DNA from 2 places in the Priestia sp. JSM ZJ58 genome. Region 1 is predicted to be linked to the other one. Evidence: riboswitches for the same ligand, from Rfam matches in the RefSeq annotation. Region 1 holds a riboswitch; the other holds the start of a gene.

Region 1 (6,603 bases):
CTTGACTATCCCTGGAGCCGGCAGGTAATAAGCAACAATCGCTGCACTAATCGCTCCAACGACCATTTGTCCTTCTCCCCCTAAATTAAACACACCTGCTCTAAAAGCAAATCCCACACCTAACGCAATTAACAGAATAGGCGTAGCGCGAGCCAGTGTAGTGGTGAAGAAATAAAAATTACCAAACGCTCCATTCCAGAGCTCTGTATATGTTTGGAAAACCGAACCACCTGTTAAGAAGATAATAATGCCTCCTATCGCTAAGCCAAAAATGACCGCAATAATCGGTTGGATTAATGATTTAAGAAGTTTCTGCAACTGTATCACCTTCTACCGTTCCTCCTGCCATTAATATGCTTAGTTTCTCTTCCGTCGCTTCTTCTCTTGTAAGCTCTCCGACAATACTGCCTTCGTACATCACTAAAATTCGATCTGATAGTGAGATAATCTCCGACAGCTCAGACGATACAAGTAAAATAGCAGAGCCATTATTCCTTTTTTGAATCAAGGCATCATGAATACGTTCCATTGCCCCAATATCCACTCCTCGCGTTGGTTCGGCAGCAAGTAGAAAAGAGGTGTTTTGGCCAAGCTCTCTTGCAACAATTAATTTTTGCAGATTTCCCCCAGACAGTTCTCCTGCTTTTTGCTTAGATGAAGTGGCTTTAATCGAAAATTCATTTATCCATTCCTCCACGCTCGACTTGAATATCTTTCTTTTCAGCCAGCCCATCTTCGAGTAAGAAGCTTTATACTGATAGCCCATCAGCGCATTTTCCTCGATCGTATCGTCTTTAGAGGCTCCCCACATATAGCGGTCTTCTGGAATATGAGCAATTCCTGCCTCTCTTCTTTCACGCACAGATCGCCCTGTAAGATCTTCATCTCCAAGTTTGATACTTCCGGTGTCTGTTTCTACTAATCCAGCAATTGCTTGAAGCAGCTCTGACTGCCCATTTCCTGAAACCCCTGCAATACCGACAATTTCGCCTGCAGAAACGTGAAGAGACACATTTTGCAACACGTTTTTTTGTCCTTTTCCTTTTAAAAAGAGATTTTGTACGCTTAAATGAGAAGTGCTTTGTGATGGCACTCTTGCAGGACGCTCTTTTAATTCTCTCCCTACCATTAGTCTCGCTAAATGGTGAGCATTGGTATCTTCTTTACTTGTGACGCCGGCTACTTTACCATTTCGAAGAACTGTAATTCGGTCCGCTACTTCCATCACTTCTTGCAGCTTATGTGTAATAATAATGATGCTTTTTCCTTGAGAAGCCAAAAACCGGATTGTTTTTAATAGTTCCTTTACTTCATAAGGAGTAAGAACTGCGGTAGGCTCGTCTAAAATAATAATTTCTGCTCCTTGATACAGCACTTTTAAAATTTCAATCTTTTGCTGTTCCCCAATTGAGCAATGCTTTACTTTTTTATGAACATCCACTGAAATTTGATAAGTTTGGGTTAATTGCTGTACATCTGCTTTCGCCTGCTTTCTGTTGAAAAAGAGACCTTTCTTTGGCTCATGCCCCAAGACAATATTTTCAGCCACTGAAAAATGAGGAAAAACCATAAAATGCTGATGCACCATGCCTATTCCGTTTTTAATCGCATCCGCAGGAGATGAAAACGAAACAGGTTTCCCGTGCAGCTGAACACTTCCTGAACTCGGCTTTTCCATTCCGTAAAGCATCCTCATCAACGTTGTTTTACCAGCACCGTTTTCTCCGACCAGCGCGTGAACCTCCCCTTTTTTCAGCGTAAAAGACACGTTATCGTTTGCTAAAAATGAACCGTATTTCTTCGTCAAATTCGTTAACTGCAACAGCTCACTCATTCCATTCATTGCTCCTTTCCCTTTAGGTTTTTTTCAAAAATAAGAAAGAGAAGCCAGCCTTACTCGACTTCTCTTCTCAACTCACTTTGCTAACGGATCTTTTACCACTGTTTTTCCATCAATAATCGAATCTTTAATTTCTTTTAATTGATCAATTACATCTTGTCCTACAAAGTCATTAAGAGGTGTCTTGCTGTCTTGAGTCACATACGTTAACCCAACACCTTTTTCTTTTAAGCCGTATGTCACTACGCCCGATTTAAATTTGTCATTTGCGAGTGCTTCTACCGTTTCATAAGCAGCCGCATCAGATCCTTTTAACTGCGATAAAATGATATGCTCAGGATCTACTTCCGTACGGTCAATATCTTGTCCTGCCGTATAAAAACCTTTTTCTTTTGCTGCTTCAAATACACCCAAGTCGCCTACAGCTGATGCTCCAGCGATAAAATCAGCACCTTTTGAAGCTTGTAAAATAGCAAGTTCTTTTGCTTTAGCTGGATCAGAGAAACTTCCCACATAATTTACTAGAAACTCTGCTTTGGGATTTGTTGATTGTAATCCTTCTTTAAAGCTTACCGTCCATTTTTTTAATAATGGAATATCATCAGCTGCAACCATTCCTACTTTATTCGTTTTCGTAATCAATCCTGCGGCTGCTCCTAATAAATATGAAGCTTCTTGTTCACGGAATACAACGCTTCTTACATTTGGTAAATCAACCACTGTATCAATAATCGCAAATTGACGCTGCGGATTTTCTTGAGCTACTTTTTTCAACGCATCTTCGGATTCAAAAGAAGATGTAATAATCAAGTCATAATTTTCTGCTACGGCAGCACGCAAATTACTTTCAATGGCTGCTTGATCTGTAGATTCAATTGTCTTTACATCAATGTTATACTTCTTCCCAGCGCGTTTTGCTCCCTCATCCATTTGCTGAAAAAACGGGTTAACTCCAATCTTTTCAGGCAAAACAAGAGCAATTCGCTTCTTTCCTTTCTCTTCACTTCCACTGCTTTTTGTGCTTTTTGACTGACAGCCAGTTACGAGTAGTACAAGCGCAACTGCTAAAATAAGAAATCTCTTCATTTAACTTACTCCCCCTATAATATAAAAAAAGCTCTTCCTTTATATAAAGGAAGAGCTCGTTAACCAAACGTCTCTTCCTCATCTTCAAGAACATACTGTTCTTAAGGATTTGGCACCATTCTGTCATAGACAGCGGTTGCCGGGTTTCACAGGGCCAGTCCCTCCACCTCTCTTGATAAGGAAAACAATAGCTATTTGTTTTATGTAATATAGTCAATATTAATAGTTTTTTAATAATTGTCAATATTATTTTTCTTTTTCATACAAAAAAACTTTAAAAACAGATAGGATTATATGGTTTTAGTCTACTAAAATAGAAGTTAAAGCCTTTACCTCATTTCTTGAATCATTCTATACTTCTTCACAAAGCGCTTATACTGAATTTGTTGACTGTCGAAAGGATTTAGTGGTAGCAAATAAATTCTATTATGCTTCTTCGGTTAATGTGTTATTAATTGAAACCACTTTACCAATAATGTTAGACTTTTCCTTAGCGATATTGTTAAGAGGTGTTAATGTTGAAATTAATGAAAGAATTATCTGGCATAGCCATTGGGCTTATTATCGCTTTAGCCGTTTCAAAAATATTTTTTGATACCCCGACCAACATTGGAATCGTAGTTATTTTTATTACGAGTATGGTCGTAACAGGGGTAGCAAGAGCAAAACTAAGATGAGATAATCTAACAAAAAAACACCACCTTTTATTCGCAAGGTGGTGTTTTCTTTTAATGATTTTAGTATGTAGTAATTCTAAGTGAAGGCCTTTACCCTTCTCCATCAATCATCGTATACTTCCTTGCAAAGCGCTTGTAGTAAATTTGCTCATCCTCTTGCCCATCGTTAAAAACAAGTCGGTTATGATCAATATCTTTCTCTTTTAACACATAGCCTTTTTCATTCATCAGTTGAATATATTCATCTAAATGTCCTTTTTTCACCATATAGTAAAGAGCATCATCTGAATCCGTAGTCTCTGCTACACCTTGACTTCCCACTTCTAATTTGAAAACAGCTTTTGCCGTTTGAATGGGACGGTAGTCTCCAAACACTCTTTCCCAATTTAATAGCAGCAGCGCGCCGAAAATTATGATACATCCTCCAGCCGCTACGGTTAGTAAAAATCGTTTTGACACACCTTTCTCTCCTTTACATTTACATTCTTTTTCTTCTATTTAATACAACAGATTGCCCTAAACTTGTTTTTACGCCAAGCCCTAGATACACAGCAGCACCTAAAGCAATTGAAATACAAGATGTGCTAATCGCAAGTGAAGATGCAGACAGCTTATTTTCTAAAAAATAGTGAGAAGTATAATTGCCGATAATCACAGCGGCTGACATCACACTTACTAATAAAACAGGTGTCAACGCAGCTTGTCCCAGTGATTGAACTCGGTAAGAAATAGATTTTTCAATTAAATAGAAGTTATATATAACCGATACACCATACCCTCCGTAAGTCGCGACAACCGGTCCAATTTCTTTTAAGCTTGAAACCAACAGTACGTTTAATACTATCTTCACAACAATTCCTAAGCCCAAGCCTAAAATTAGCTTCTTTTGTTGATTAATTCCTTGGAGAATTGCGGCTGTTACGGTAAAAAGAGCAAAAAGAATCGCAGCAGGCGCATACCATTGTAAAACAACTCCACCGATTTCAGGACTGTTTTTCGCTCCAAAAATCATCATATATACCGGCTTACCCAATAAACAAAGCCCTACCGCAGCAGGAAGAGTAAAAAACAACAGCAGCTGCAGCGTTTTTGTAATCTTTCCTTTTACTTCTCGTAAATTTCTTTGCACAAAAGAAGATGTAATGCCCGGAATTAGCGACATGCTGAAGGCAGTCGCTAACGATACCGGCACCATCACCAAAATTTGCGCTAATCCAATGACGGAGTTAATCGTTTCAGCCTTAGCTTGTCCATATCCTATTGATTGAAAAAGCATGTTAATCGTAAACGTATCAATATTTTGATAGATAGGAATAGCTAAACCAACTAATACAAACGGAACAGCGTACGTCACAAGCTCTTTGAACATTAAAGAGAACGGAACGGATTTATTATTCTTTCCGCTGTTCACTTCTTTTATAATCAACCGCTTGCGCTTCAAATAAACCGCTCCAAGAATCCCAATTCCCCCTACGCCTCCAATAAACGCTCCAAACGTACCGATTCCAACAGCTTTTGTCATTGTGCTATGAAAAAGGTGAATAACAGCGTATGCTCCTACTAAAATGAACAACACTCGCACTATTTGTTCAATAATTGTACTTAGCGCGGACGGTCCCATAGACTGGTTACCTTGAAAGTAGCCTCGTAATAGACTCATAGGCGGGATAATAATTAAAGCAAAGCTTACCATTCGGATGACGTACACTACGTCTTTTTGACTATTTCCTGAGGAATCTTTTCCGTTAATAACTAGTTCAGCGAGCCACGGTGCCATCGTATAGAGGACTAAGAAACCTATTATGCCCGTTATCGTCATTAATAGAAGTCCTGCTTTTAACAGATCTTGTCCCGCACGGTAGTTTCCAAGACCGTTATATTTCGATACATACTTAGAAACAGCAAGCGGAAGACCCATTGTCGAAAAGCTTAGCATCAATGTATATGGACCGTATGCATACTTATAAAGTGCATAACCTGACGTTCCCACTAAGGCTGTGAAAGGAATAATATAAATAAAGCCTAAAATCTTTGTTAACAAAGAAGACGCTGTTAATAAAAGCGTACCTCTCATCAAATTTTTTTCCATACATCAAAACTCCAGCAATAAATATTATATTTTTAACAAATACTTGATTTATTGTATCATAATTACAATTATTATCCAGTTTTTTATAAAGCATTAGAACCTTCTTCATATTGCGTTTTTTTACCTAATAAAGGAATATAAACCACTCTTTTCACCTATGATAAATGAATCGTTTTTTGCTTTTTGCTTTACCTGACGTTTACATTCTAAAAGACGTGTTACATTATATATATATCAGTTACCAACTCAACTAAGACTCCTTGACTATTCTGGCCTACCTTCTCTTTTAGGTAGACTGAGGTTGCTAAATCGTTATATATAGGAGGAAAAAATCATGAAAATGAAACAACGACTATCAAAAGCGGCTGCTGCTGCGACGATTACAGGAATTGCTGCGTTTGGATTTGCTCCTGTCGCTCAGCTTGATACACCAGCACATGCAGCTACATCTCAAGAAACAAGCAGTCAAAGTCAAACAGCTGTAAAGAACATTAACGAAATTTATAACGCCGCAGTAAAAGGTGAAGTACCACGATTAACAGCAGACTTTAAAATTGGCAAAACCCTGCGTCAAGACGTTCGCGATCAGTTCGGTCCGCCGCCTGAAGGTTCATCAAATAGCTTTGACTACTACCACGCGGAAATGGGCCATCCTGGGTATGCATTCGGCTATGACCAAAATAACGTCATCAATGAAATTCGCTATTTTGGTACGAATGTAGAGCGTCAAACAAATTTAGGGTCCATCACGCAAGCTAACTTAAAGAAAGAATTAGGTCAGCCAAACTTTACAGGTAAAGTAAAAGGTGATGGTACGACTCAAACGAGATACACGTATCACGCCGGCGCCTATGATCTTGAATTTATTTTTGATGATAGCAAAACGTTAAATCACGTTAATTTAGTTAAAA
Region 2 (6,603 bases), 2.4 Mb from region 1:
CCAACTCAAAAAGGATTGTCAATGCGTTTTTAAAATAAATTTAATTTTTTTATTCGAGATACAGCTTCTCTCATGCGCTCTTCATCCGTCAGCAGTCCTACGCGCACATAGCCTTCACCATATGTTCCGAAGCCTACTCCAGGTGCCACTACAACGTGGGCTTTTTCAAGAAGTAAATCTGAAAATTGTTCAGAAGTATATCCTTTAGGAACTTTTAGCCATGCAAAAAAGGAACCCGCTGGAGATGTAACGTCCCAACCAATTTCTTGAAGCCCTTGAATAAAGGTATTGCGTCTAGATTCATAGCGCTTAACTAAATCATTCACACATTGTTGAGATTCTAACAGAGCTGCCGCTGCTGCCTCTTGAACCGCCCCAAAGAGGCTGACATACATATGATCTTGAAGAAGATTAATAGCTTCTACTACACTTTCATTTCCTACAGCAAATCCAACTCGCCATCCCGCCATGTTATACGTTTTAGAAAGAGTATAAATTTCAATTCCCGTCTCTTTTGCACCAGGAGTCTGTAAAAAGCTGATTGGCTTTTTACCATCAAATCCAATGGCTCCGTAGGCAAAGTCGTGTACCACACAAATATCGTGCTTGGCAGCAAACGCCACGGTGTCTTCAAAAAATTCTGCCGTTGCCACTGCACCGGTAGGATTATTCGGATAGTTTAAAAACATGAGCTTTGCCTGTTCTTTAGCACGTTCACCTATCTCTTCGTATACGGGCAGAAAATGATTTTCAGCCGTGAGCGGCATCACTTCCATCTTTGCTTTTGCAAGCTCTACTCCAGACCAGTAATCAGGATATCCAGGATCCGGAACCAGCACCGTATCTCCAGGGTTTAATAAGCACTGCGGGATTTCAACAAGTCCACCCTTCCCGCCAAACAAAATAGCTACTTCTTTTTCAGGATCCACATCAACGCCATATTCTCGTTTATAAAAAGTCGCAACGGCCTCTTTCAAAAACTGGTGCCCCCGAAATGGAGAATATTTATGATGCATAGGATTAGCACTTGCTTTTTGCAGTGTTTCTACAATATGTGAAGGAGTAGGCTGATCAGGATTGCCCTGCCCTAAGTTAATAACGTCGTGCCCTTGGGCCATTACTTTTCCTACCTTGCCTACAAGTGATGCAAAAAATTGTTTTGGTAAACTTTTTAATAGTTCCGATTGCTCAAATTGTTTCATCATCGCACACCTTCTCAAAAAATTCTTGAAATTCTAGTCACAAATAATATATTGTAATACTCAACTTGTAAAGTCATTTTTTTCAACTACTACAAAAAGGACGGATGATAAAGTGAGTGTAAAAATCACGTGTTTGCAGCTTGATATTGCGTTTGGAAACCCAACTAAAAACCGAAAATATATTCAACAAAAAATGACGGAAGCTCTGAAAGAAAACCCTGACATCCTTGTGCTTCCTGAGCTATGGGATACAGCTTATGATTTGACGCGGCTAGACGAAATTGCCGATGATGAAGGACAGCAGGCCAAGCAATTAATCTCTCAATTTGCTAAAACGAACGAAGTAAATATTGTAGCAGGTTCGATCGCGAAAAAAACAGAGCAAGGCGTCACAAATACGATGTATATTTTTGACCGAAAAGGTCGTGAAGTGTCACAATACAGTAAGCTGCACTTATTTAAATTAATGGATGAGCACCTCTATCTAGAAGCAGGAACAGCAAAAAATCTTTTTACACTTGAACAGTCTTTATGCGCAGGAGTTATTTGTTACGATATTCGTTTTCCAGAATGGATTCGCGTGCATACTAGCAGCGGAGCAGAAGTCTTATTTGTTGTTGCTCAGTGGCCGGCTCCAAGACTTGCCCATTGGAAAGCACTGCTCATTAGCCGCGCAATCGAAAATCAATGCTATGTAATCGCGTGTAATCGTGTAGGCCAAGATCCTAATAATACATTTGCCGGACATTCCTTAGTCATCGATCCGTGGGGAGAAATAATCGCTGAAGCTGGCGATAGCGAAGAACTTTTAAGTGCCGACGTTAACCTGGAACTTGTAAAAGAAATTCGTAAACAAATTCCTGTCTTTACAGATCGCCGCACAGAATTTTATTAATTATGTATTGACAGCCGTTTTTTTGCATGATACGATTTTCACCAGATAACATAAAATTTTCAAACAAATCAAAATTGAATAAGTAATCGTACTCTTATCAAGAGTTGGCTGAGGGATTTGGCCCTGTGAAGCCCAGCAACCGACCGTCATTCCATCCTAAGATGGATCACACCCGTAAAACATGTTTTTACAAAGGCACGGTGCTAATTCCAACAGAAAGTAATTCTTTCTGGCAGATAAGAGGTTTGAACACTACAATCAAGCCTCTTTCCAACGAAAGAGGCTTTTATATTTTCTAAAATTATAAAAGCCTCCATACATTCTTAAACCTATTAACTTAGTAAACAAATCAGTTTAATAAACTATGGAGGGATTCTAATGTCAACAACAAAAACAGAGAAGTATCAGCCTTTAACAGAAATTTCAGCAATCAAACTTGTGAAAAAGCTAGGTCTCTTTGATGCCACAGAAGCACTGACTGCCCGTGAAATCGGTGATGGCAACTTAAATCTCGTCTTTCACATCATAAATGATCAAACGAATAAATCCATTATCGTCAAACAAGCACTTCCCTATGCAAAAGTTGTAGGCGAAAGCTGGCCTCTATCCTTGAACCGTGCCACGATTGAAAGCAATGCGCTCAGGCAATTCGGTGCATTTACCCCTGAACTCGTACCAGCTGTGTATTACCACGATGAAACGCTTGCTGTTACGGTCATGGAAGATCTGTCTCATTTAACGATTTCCCGCGCCGGACTTATTCAAGGAGAAAGTTATCCCCTGCTTTCACAGCATATCGGTTCTTTTCTAGGACATATTGCGTTCAAAACGTCGGATTTTGCCTTAAAGCCTCAGGATAAAAAAGAAGAAGTCGTCAAGTACAGCAATCCGGACTTATGCAATATTACGGAAGATTTAGTTTTTACAGATCCTTTTTTTGATATCGATACAAATGAATTTGAAGAAGCGCTGCGTCCTGATGTAGAAGAATTGTGGAACGATGGAGATGTAAAGCTACAAGCAGCAAAATTAAAATATAAATTTTTAACAAATGCCCAAACGCTAATTCACGGTGATTTACATACAGGAAGCATATTTGCTAGCAGTCAAGAAACGAAAGTGATTGATCCAGAATTTGCTTTTTACGGTCCGTTTGGATTCGATTTAGGCCAATTTGTTGCGAATTTATTTTTAAATGCTCTTTCTCGAGAAACAGATCGCGAACCATTATTTGCACACATTACGAACACATGGAACGTATTTAAAGATACCTTTACTGCGCTTTGGCATTCTGAAAACACTGAACCTTTCGCTAAAGATGAGCGCTTGTTACATGAAATTTTAACGCAAACGTGGCAAGATGCTGTTGGGTATGCAGGGTGTGAAATCATTCGACGTACGATTGGCTTAGCTCACGTGGCGGACTTAGACGAAATTTCTTTAGAAGAAAGAAAAATTAACGCTAAACGTACTGCGTTAAAAATTGGACGCTATTTGCTTCTGCATCAACAAGACGTTTCACCAAATGAATTTGAACATTTACTTCGATAACGAATAATGTACACAATGAAAGGATCGGTATCAGCATGACAAATACACTATCACTTCCGCGCTCAGTGGAATGGAATGAATCATATATTACTTTATTAGATCAGCAGCAGCTTCCTGGCAAAGTTGAATATATTAAGCTGCAAACCATTAAAGACGTATGGGATGCTATCACTACCTTGAAAGTACGCGGAGCCCCTGCAATTGGCATTACGGCGGCTTTTGGTCTTGCTCTTTCTGCGCTTAGCTATGACACGGATTCAGTCAAGGAATTTAACAAAAAGCTAGCTCTTGATCAACAGTATTTAGCTAGTTCACGCCCGACTGCCGTCAATTTATTTTGGGCACTGGACCGCGTAGCGAAAAGCGCTGAATCCGCTTCGTCCGTTAATGAAGCTAAAACAAAAGTTGTTCATGAAGCGATTCAAATTCAAGTAGAAGATGAAGAAACGTGCTACCGAATTGGCGATCATGCTCTATCTTTATTCAAAAAGAAAGATAAAATCATGACCATATGTAATGCTGGTTCAATTGCTACCGCTTATTACGGAACAGCATTAGCACCTTTTCACTTGTCTAAACAGCGGGATATTCCGCTTGAAGTGTTTGCCTGTGAAACAAGACCCGTACTTCAAGGTTCCCGCTTAACCGCATGGGAACTTCAGCAGTCGGGAGTAGACGTTACGCTGATTACGGATAATATGGCCGCTCATACCATTAAAACAAAAGGAATCAATGGAATTATTGTAGGAGCTGATCGTATTGCAGCGAATGGCGATACGGCTAACAAAATTGGAACGTACGGACTTGCTCTTTTAGCGAAAGCATTCGGTATTCCATTTTACGTAGCAGCGCCGCAGTCCACATTTGATTTATCTATTCAAGACGGAAGCAGTATCCCTATTGAAGAACGTTCACCTAAAGAAGTAACGCACATTGGAGATACGCAAATTGCTCCAGACGGAATCTCTGTGTACAATCCAGCTTTTGATGTGACGCCAAGCGAACTGATTACGGCCATTATTACAGAGCATGGAGTTATCCATTCCCCGTCTTTTGAATCCATTCAGAAAGTTTTGCTGCAATCCGCTCAATAACAAGAGGCTGAGACAAAAGTATTTTAGCCCCACTGCAAAACGAACCATTAATCAACACGTTTGATTAATGGTTCGTTTTTTTTGTTATGGTGAATGTAGTTTCATCTGTTTCGTTCCTTCTAACAGTGGATTGGAGGGCAAGGCGAAGACTCCTGCGGGAAAAGCGGAACAGGTGAGACCCCACAGGAGCGTATGCGACGAGGAGGCTCAGCGGCCGCCCGCGGAAAGCGAAGTCTTGCACGGAAATCAACGTCGGTGTCACAAGCGATTCAGCTCATGTGTACGAGTTGTTCGTCTTTAGATGGCATTAATTTTGTTATGTCTCAACCTCTGTTATTAAACAGTGCTTTTCGGCTGCATTTGTAACACAATTGTAACAGTACTCTCTGCTTTTTCTACATATATTATAGGGGATTCTTTTTGAATAAGGGGGAGTAAATATGAGTGCAGAGCAAAAAACGGATAAAAACAAAGCGTTGAATCGCAAGCAGCAATATCAGCTATTCGATTTATCCAAAGATGAAGAACTAAATTCCCTCCCTTCTCCTCAGCAAATTGACGGTGTGTTTGTGCAAGGAGAAGGCTGGAAATTAGACGGTGAATAGTTATTTTAACTCCAGAGCGCCTTTTGCTACATTTCTTTCAAGCATTAATAGTTTTTCTTTTATATGAGTTTGGGAACCTGCATAACCTGTTAAAGCTCCATTTTTACCAATAACACGGTGACAAGGTAAAATAATAGGCAGTGGATTTCGACGATTCGCTTGTCCCACAGCCCTTACGGCTTTAGAGCGATTAACAGACTCCGCTACATCACTATAAGACCACGTTTGTCCATAAGGTATACCTTTAAGAGTTAACCACACTTCTTTTTGAAAGTCTGTTCCTTTTATATCCAAAGGCACATCAAATGTTAGCGTGCGCCCTTCAGCATAATCCTGAAGCTGCCGCTTCGCTTCTTTCACAAGGTGATAATTCTCGTCATGGACAAGTTTTTTAAGTTGCTCGTTGTGATCATCGCTATCAAACCAAATATGTTGAACCCCTTTTTCCGAGGCTACAATATAAATTTTCAAATCAGAAAATAAGTTCATTTCTCCATAGTACATACTCGCTTATCCTTTCTAATTAGGCTGGAAGAATAACACGAAAAGCCGTTCCTTCTCTTATTTTGCTTTCCACTTCAATTCGCCCTTTATGTTCTTCGATAATTTTATATGAGACCATCAAACCAAGCCCCGTTCCTTTTTCTTTTGTCGTATAAAATGGTTCTCCTAAGCGCTTGATGCGCTCTTCGGGCATTCCGTCTCCTTGATCTCGAATGGAGACCGTCACGTAGTGCGGCTCTGTAGAATAGACTTCAACAAAAATTCTTCCCCCGTTTGACGTGACTTCAATTGCGTTTTTAATTACATTTATTAGTACTTGTTTAATTTGGTTCGGCTCGCAGTATACCATTGGCAGCTGAGGGGACACACTTAGTTCAAACTGAATATTTTCTAAAAGCGCTTGAGCATTTAATAAATCAATCGTTTCTTTAACAACCGCAGCTAGATTTTTCTTTTCGAACTTTACGGCCTGTGGCTTAGCGAGTACTAGAAACTCTGTAATAATGGTTTCGATTCTTTTTAATTCGGATTTAATAATATCAAAATAAAGAGAGTGATCTTCTTGAATGCTGCTTTCTAGCAGCTGAACAAACCCTTTTAAAGCCGTCATCGGATTGCGGATTTCATGCGCAATCCCAGCTGCTAACTGTCCGACTACTTGAAGCGTATCCGATTTCCGAATCTGCTCCTGCATTTGATTTCGTTCCGTTACGTCTCTTAAAAGCGTCATATATAGACCTGGCAAGATATCT

What was found. A riboswitch is a leader RNA that binds a small molecule or an ion and turns the genes downstream of it on or off. The one in region 1 is predicted to bind S-adenosylmethionine.
Region 2: another riboswitch for S-adenosylmethionine. It lies ahead of mtnK (S-methyl-5-thioribose kinase); the one in region 1 lies ahead of ACH6EI_RS05585 (BMP family lipoprotein).

Annotation. Positions count from the first base shown of each region.
Region 1 is NZ_JBISEM010000001.1:1,085,299-1,091,901, reverse strand. It holds gene ACH6EI_RS05595 (ABC transporter permease) at 1-327, opposite strand, end outside; gene ACH6EI_RS05590 (ABC transporter ATP-binding protein) at 302-1,834, opposite strand; gene ACH6EI_RS05585 (BMP family lipoprotein) at 1,916-2,926, opposite strand; SAM riboswitch class I at 3,002-3,108, opposite strand; gene ACH6EI_RS05580 (hypothetical protein) at 3,442-3,603, shown strand; gene ACH6EI_RS05575 (hypothetical protein) at 3,694-4,062, opposite strand; gene ACH6EI_RS05570 (putative polysaccharide biosynthesis protein) at 4,082-5,692, opposite strand; gene ACH6EI_RS05565 (YjgB family protein) at 6,027-6,603, shown strand, end outside.
Region 2 is NZ_JBISEM010000001.1:3,503,758-3,510,360, forward strand. It holds gene ACH6EI_RS18295 (pyridoxal phosphate-dependent aminotransferase) at 30-1,202, opposite strand; gene ACH6EI_RS18300 (carbon-nitrogen family hydrolase) at 1,315-2,097, shown strand; SAM riboswitch class I at 2,189-2,340, shown strand; gene mtnK (S-methyl-5-thioribose kinase) at 2,476-3,648, shown strand; gene mtnA (S-methyl-5-thioribose-1-phosphate isomerase) at 3,684-4,742, shown strand; gene ACH6EI_RS18315 (hypothetical protein) at 4,935-5,108, shown strand; gene ACH6EI_RS18320 (hypothetical protein) at 5,183-5,347, shown strand; gene ACH6EI_RS18325 (methylated-DNA--[protein]-cysteine S-methyltransferase) at 5,348-5,851, opposite strand; gene ACH6EI_RS18330 (PAS domain S-box protein) at 5,871-6,603, opposite strand, start outside.